DNA from 2 places in the Mycobacterium sp. 050128 genome. Region 1 is predicted to be linked to the other one. Evidence: riboswitches for the same ligand, from Rfam matches in the RefSeq annotation. Region 1 holds a riboswitch; the other holds the start of a gene.
What was found. Region 1 has a riboswitch for cobalamin ahead of metE (5-methyltetrahydropteroyltriglutamate--homocysteine S-methyltransferase). Riboswitches for the same ligand answer to the same signal wherever they lie in the genome.

Region 1 (3,408 bases):
CAACGGCTCGGCCATCTGCTTCATCTCCTCGGTCGCCGGCATGGGCTGGGAGAACGACCTGGACCTGATGCTGGAATTCCTCGAGACGCCGGACTTCGCGGCGGCCGAGGCGTGGTGTCAGGCGCACGAGGCCGACGGAATCAACCACTACGGGACCAGCAAGAAGGTGATCAACACCTACGTGGCCACCCAGGGCTACCCGCTGGCGAAGAAGGGCATTCGCATCAACGCGATCTGCCCCGGGCCGACCGACACCCCGCTGGCCCAGGCCAACGCGGACCTGTGGCTGTCCTTCGCCCAGGACTACCGCGACGAGACCGGCTCCAAGGTGCACACCCCGGAGCAGATGGGCGACGTGATGGCGTTCCTCAACAGCGAGGCCGCCTGCGGCGTCAGCGGCATCACCGTGCTGGTGGACTCCGGACACACGATGGCCTCGATAACCGGTGCCTATGCGCCGGGCAAGCCGATCATGGACATCATCATGGGCAAGATCAAGCTCTAGGGGTGATCGCGAGCGCGGCGTAGCCGGGCGAAGTCGGGTCGCCACCATCGGACCCGGCGTCGGTACCGTCGATGGCATGGCACGAGTCATCGTCTTCGGCGGACACGGCAAGGTGGCACTGCAGCTGGCTCGCATCCTGAGCGAACGAGGCGAGCGAGTGACCTCCGTCTTCCGCAATCCCGACCACTCCGACGATGTCGCCGCCACCGGCGCCGAACCGGTGGTTGCCGACATCGAGCAGCTCGACACCAACGCACTGGCCGAGCTGCTGCCCGGACACGACGCGGTCGTCTTCTCGGCCGGCGCGGGCGGCGGCAATCCGGCCCGCACCTATGCCGTCGACCGGGACGCCGCGATCCGGGTGATCGATGCCGCCGCCCAGGCGGGCGTCAAGCGGTTCGTGATGGTGTCCTACTTCGGTGCGGGTCCGGACCATGGTGTGCCGCAAGACGATCCGTTCTTCGCTTACGCGGAGGCCAAGGCTGCCGCGGACGCCCATCTGCGAGCCAGCGCACTGGACTGGACGGTGCTCGGGCCCGGCCGGCTCACGCTGGAACCGCCGACCGGCAAGATCGTCATCGGCGCGGGCAAAGAGGTATCCCGCGCTGACGTCGCACTCGTGGTGGCCGCCGCGCTGGCGGACGACTCGAGCATCCGGCGGACCATCGAATTCAACAACGGCGACATCCCGATCCCAGAAGCCCTGGCGGGCTGATTAGACTGCGTCACGCAGCTGGTCTGCTTGCGCCGCAACCGCGGCGCGGGCATCGAGCGAGGCAACGTTAGTAACGCTTCGTGAGAGGGAACCCGGTGGGAATCCGGGACTGTCCCGCAACGGTATGCAGGAACGAACGCCGTCAATAGGCACTGGTCGCAAGACTGGGAAGCGACGGCCACTAGGAGCACCACCCGGTGCGCGCCTGCGAGTCCGGAGACCTGCCAGTTGTGCCGGGCGCACCCGTGCCCGGCGGCTCATCGCCTCGTGGAATGGGCGTTTGGCTGCAGCCGTTGGCGGTAAGTACCTGCAAGAAATGGGTGCTCACCGCGGCAGGATCGGCTGCACGTCCGCCGGCGGTGACCACCACGCCGATTGAAGGACGAATATCGTGACCTCCCAACCATTCACCGCAACTGTCGTCGGCTCTCCGCGCATCGGCCCGAAACGCGAACTCAAGCGCGCGACCGAGGGCTACTGGAAAGGCCGGACCAGCCGGGCCGAACTCGAAAAGCTCGCCGCCACCCTGCGCCGCGACACCTGGACGAGCCTGGCCGACGCCGGCCTGGACTCGGTGCCGGTGAACACCTTCTCGTACTACGACCAGGTACTCGACACCGCGGTCATGCTGGGCGCGTTGCCGGCCCGGGCCGCACAGGTTTCCGACGACCTGGATCGCTACTTCGCCGCCGCGCGCGGCAACGCCGATGTCGCGCCGCTGGAGATGACCAAGTGGTTCGACACCAACTACCACTACATCGTTCCCGAGATCGAGCCCGCGACGAAGTTCACACTGAACGCGAACAAGGCGCTCTCCGAGCTGAAAGAGGCGCTCGAGCAAGGGATTCCAGCGCGCCCGGTCGTCATCGGTCCGATCACCTTCCTGCTGCTGAGCAAGGGCGTTAACGGTGGCGGCGCGCCGATCGAGCGGCTGCAGGAACTGGTGGGAATCTACGCCGAGCTGCTGAGCCTGCTCGCCGACAACGGCGCCGAGTGGGTACAGATCGACGAGCCCGCGCTCGTTACCGACATCTCCCCCGACGCGCCCGCACTGGCCGAGGCGGTCTACTCCGCGCTGGGCAAGGTGAGCAACCGGCCCGCGATCTACGTCGCGACCTACTTCGGTGACCCCGGCGACTCGCTGAGGGCGCTGGCCCGCACGCCCGTCGAGGCGATCGGCGTCGACCTGGTTTACGGCGCCCGCGAGGCGACAGCCTCGATCGTTGGAGCGCCCGAGCTCGCGAACAAGATCCTGGTGGCCGGTGTCGTTGACGGGCGCAACATTTGGCGCACCGATCTCGAGGCGGCGCTGGGCAAGCTGACGACGCTGCTGGGTTCGGCGGCCCACGTAGCGGTCTCGACGTCCTGCTCCACCCTGCACGTGCCGTACTCGCTGGAGCCCGAGACCGGCCTGGACGACGCGCTGCGCAGTTGGCTGGCGTTCGGGCAGGAGAAGGTGGCCGAGGTGGTGACGCTGTCCCGGGCGCTGCACGAGGGCCGCGACGCGGTCGCCCAAGAGATCGCCGCCTCCAACGCCGCGGTGGCCTCCCGCAAAAAGGATCCGCGGCTGCACAACGATCAGCTCCGATCTCGGATCGACGAGATCGTCGCCACCGGTACGCACCGAGGTGACGCGGCACAACGGCGGACCAGCCAGGAGGCGCGGCTGCACCTGCCGCCGCTGCCGACCACGACAATCGGGTCGTTTCCGCAGACCGTCGTGATCCGCAAGGCCCGCGCGGCGCTGGTCGCCGGCGAGATCGACGAGGCCGAGTACGACAGGCGGATGAAACAGGAGATTTCCGACGTCATCAAGCTGCAGGAGCAGCTCGGCCTCGACGTGCTGGTGCACGGTGAGCCCGAGCGCAACGACATGGTGCAGTACTTCGCCGAGCAGCTGGACGGCTTCTTCGCCACCAAGAACGGCTGGGTGCAGTCCTACGGCAGCCGCTGCGTGCGGCCGCCGGTGCTCTTCGGCGACGTCATCCGCCGCCAGCCGATGACGGTGGAATGGGCGAAATACGCGCAGTCTCTGACCGACAAGCCGGTCAAGGGCATGCTGACCGGCCCGGTGACGATCCTGGCATGGTCGTTCGTCCGCGACGACCAGCCGCTGGCGGACACCGCCAACCAGGTGGCACTGGCGATCCGCGACGAGACGGTGGATCTGGAGTCCGCCGGCATCGCC
Region 2 (3,408 bases), on a different contig from region 1:
TGGCCGCGACCGACGAGGACCTCGACGCCGGGGCCCGACTCCACCGGCGCGCGGCCCGAATGGCGGTGCTCAATGTTCCGGCGCTGCGCGACCTGGCGCCCGACCTGGTGGTGTCCGACGTCATCACCGCCGGTGGCGGGATGGCCGCCGAGCTGCTCGGGATCCCGTGGATCGAGCTGAACCCGCACCCGCTGTACCTGCCGTCCAAAGGATTGCCGCCGATCGGCAGCGGGCTGGCGCCGGGTACCGGCGTTCGCGGCCGGCTGCGCGACGCCACGATGCGGGCGCTGACGGCACGGTCGGTGCGCGCGGGTCTGCAGCAGCGCGAGATCTCCCGGGCCGAGATCGGCCTGCCGGCGCGCGATCCCGGGCCGCTGCGACGACTGATCGCCACGCTGCCCGCACTGGAGGTGTCCCGCCCGGACTGGCCGGCCGAGGCCGTCGTCGTCGGGCCGCTGCACTTCGAGCCGACCGATCGCATCCTCGAGGTCCCGGCCGACTCCGGGCCGGTGATCGTCATCGCGCCGTCGACCGCCTTGATCGGGACCGAGGGTCTGGCCGAAGTCGCGCTGGGGTGCCTGACGCCGGGCGAGACGTTGCCGGCGGGCTCGCGCCTGCTGGTGTCGCGGCTGGACGGACCGGATCTGGCGGTGCCGCCGTGGGCGGTCGTCGGGCTGGGTCGACAGGACGAGCTGCTCTCGCATGCCGACCTGGTGATCTGCGGCGGCGGCCATGGCATGGTGGCCAAGACGCTACTGGCCGGGGTGCCGCTGGTGGTGGTTCCCGGCGGCGGGGATCAGTGGGAGATCGCCAACCGGGTGCGGCGACAGGGGAGCGCGCGGCTGATTCGGCCGCTGACCGCCGATGCGCTGGTGGAGGCGGTCAACGACGTGTTGTCGACGCCGGGCTACCGGGAGGCTGCGCGCACCGCCGCCTCCGGCATCCATCGCGTCGCCGACCCGGTTCGGGTTTGCCACCAAGCGCTGGCGCTCGCGAAATAGCCGGGCTCGGTATGTTGGCTGGCGTGCGGCTGACGGAGTTCAACGAGCGCGTAGTGCTGCGATTCGGCGCCGCCTACGGCGCATCGGTACTGGTAGATCACGTGCTGCCGGGTTTCGGCGGCCGGACCGCCGCGCAGGCGATCGAGGACGGCATCGAACCCCGCGACGTCTGGCGGGCGTTGTGCGTCGACTTCGACGTGCCGCGCGAACAGTGGTGAGCTCTTAGCTCACCGGCTCTCCGTTGAGTGCGCACCTCGAGCGCCTTACCCCCGCACTCGCCGCCTGGGAGGCACACTCAACGCCCGGGAGGCACACTCAACGCCGGGTCGAGCGCGGTGCCTGGGGAAACACGCAGTCACCGCACACCGATCGCCCGGGCAGGCGATAGAACAGGCAGCAGCTGTCGCGCGTGAAGCCCAGGTGTGAGCCGGTGATGGCGCCGGATCCGGACAGCACGCCGGTGTCCAGCAGGGATGCGGTGATCTCGACGATCCGCGCACGCAGGTCCGGTCGGGCCGCGAGCAGCGCCCGTGACGCGCCGACGAGCGCGGACGCGATGTTGCCCGCCAGCAGGGCGGGCGCCAGTGTGACCCGCAAGCCGGCCGCGAACGGCTGCATATGCTGTTGCACCACCAGGCGATACGACTCGGCCGCGATGTCCTCGACCGGCTCTCCGATGGGCTCGGGTAGGCGCAGCTGCGCCCCGTCGTCGGCACGTTGCAGGTGTTGCAGGTCCGGGACGACGCCGTGGGCCAACGCGCAGGCCAGCACCGGTGACCACAGCCGGGTGGCGTGGCCGAGGTGGACCAGGGAGGCGCCGATCCGCAAGTCCGTCGTGTGGTAGCGCTTGGCTGTGGTGTCGATCAAACCCGCAAAGCCGTCGCCGTAGTCCTGGCGGACCGGGTGCCAACCTGGCGCCCCGCCGCCCACGGTCAGTGCGAAAAACCCTTTGTAGGAAGATATTTCGGCAAGCTCGCCGGAGATATCCATGCGTGCGCATCCGGCCTCTCTGGGGAGGTCCGCCCCAGCGTCTAGTGAGGAAGCGCCGGCGGTGAGTATCTGGCTCGCGGGGCAAGAATGCGCCCGATCACAGTGGCGGGACCGCACCGGATTCGCACCGGTTTCCTCTTCATGCAGGCCCGTCGGCACCCTGTCGGTAGCCGATATTGCCACACGCAACCGCCTACGGCGTGTCAAACTTGATTCGAACAGGTGTTCGTCTACCGTGGTGATCACGCGAAGAAGACGACTTGTCGGTGGCCATCTCTAGTGTCACGGCCAACCGACCGATAACGGTCAGAAGAACACCGACTATAGGAGAGCACCATGGTGCAAGCCCCCGACCGCGAGAAGGCTCTCGAACTGGCGATGGCCCAGATCGAGAAGAGCTATGGCAAAGGCTCGGTGATGCGTCTCGGCGACGAGCAGCGTCAGCCGATCTCGGTCATTCCGACCGGATCCATCGCATTGGACGTGGCTCTGGGCATCGGCGGACTGCCACGCGGCCGGGTCGTGGAGATCTACGGCCCGGAATCCTCGGGTAAGACGACCGTCGCCCTGCACGCGGTGGCCAACGCTCAGGCCGCCGGGGGTGTCGCGGCGTTCGTCGACGCCGAGCACGCTCTGGACCCGGACTACGCCAAGAAACTCGGCGTCGACACCGATTCCCTGCTGGTCAGCCAGCCCGACACGGGGGAGCAGGCCCTCGAGATCGCCGACATGCTGATCCGCTCCGGCGCCCTGGACATTCTGGTCATCGACTCGGTGGCCGCATTGGTGCCGCGCGCGGAACTCGAGGGCGAGATGGGTGACAGCCACGTCGGGTTACAGGCCCGGCTGATGAGCCAGGCGCTGCGGAAAATGACTGGCGCACTGAACAATTCGGGGACCACCGCGATCTTCATCAACCAGCTCCGTGAGAAGATCGGGGTGATGTTCGGCAGCCCCGAAACCACCACGGGTGGAAAGGCTTTGAAGTTCTACGCGTCGGTGCGCTTGGATGTGCGCCGGATTGAGACACTCAAGGACGGCACCGATGCGGTCGGTAACCGCACCCGGGTCAAGGTCGTCAAAAACAAAGTGGCGCCGCCGTTCAAGCAGGCCGAGTTCGACATCCTCTACGGCCGCGGCATCAGCAGGGAGGGGTCGCTGATTGACATGGGTGTGGATCAGGGCTTCATCCGCAAGTCCGGTTCCTGGTTCACCTACGAGGGCGAGCAGCTCGGCCAGGGCAAGGAGAATGTCCGCAACTTCCTGGTGGAGAACGCCGATATCGCGAACGAGATCGAGAAAAAGATCAAGGAAAAGCTGGGCATTGGCGCGGTGCTGACCGATGACGACGTCCTCCCCGCCCCCGTCGATTTCTGAGCCTGCCCGCGAAGAGCAGGCGCGGGCGCTGTGCCTACGC

Region 2: it holds a riboswitch for cobalamin, as region 1 does, so the genes downstream of both, SKC41_RS24520 ((2Fe-2S)-binding protein) here and metE (5-methyltetrahydropteroyltriglutamate--homocysteine S-methyltransferase) in region 1, are expected to answer to the same signal.

Annotation. Positions count from the first base shown of each region.
Region 1 is NZ_JAZGLW010000001.1:2,836,348-2,839,755, reverse strand. It holds gene SKC41_RS13765 (SDR family oxidoreductase) at 1-505, shown strand, start outside; gene SKC41_RS13760 (SDR family oxidoreductase) at 582-1,220, shown strand; cobalamin riboswitch at 1,272-1,463, shown strand; gene metE (5-methyltetrahydropteroyltriglutamate--homocysteine S-methyltransferase) at 1,612-3,408, shown strand, end outside.
Region 2 is NZ_JAZGLW010000004.1:235,359-238,766, forward strand. It holds gene SKC41_RS24510 (glycosyltransferase) at 1-1,001, shown strand, start outside; gene SKC41_RS24515 (DUF3046 domain-containing protein) at 1,025-1,219, shown strand; gene SKC41_RS24520 ((2Fe-2S)-binding protein) at 1,317-1,991, opposite strand; cobalamin riboswitch at 2,035-2,160, opposite strand; gene recA (recombinase RecA) at 2,328-3,368, shown strand; gene recX (recombination regulator RecX) at 3,334-3,408, shown strand, end outside.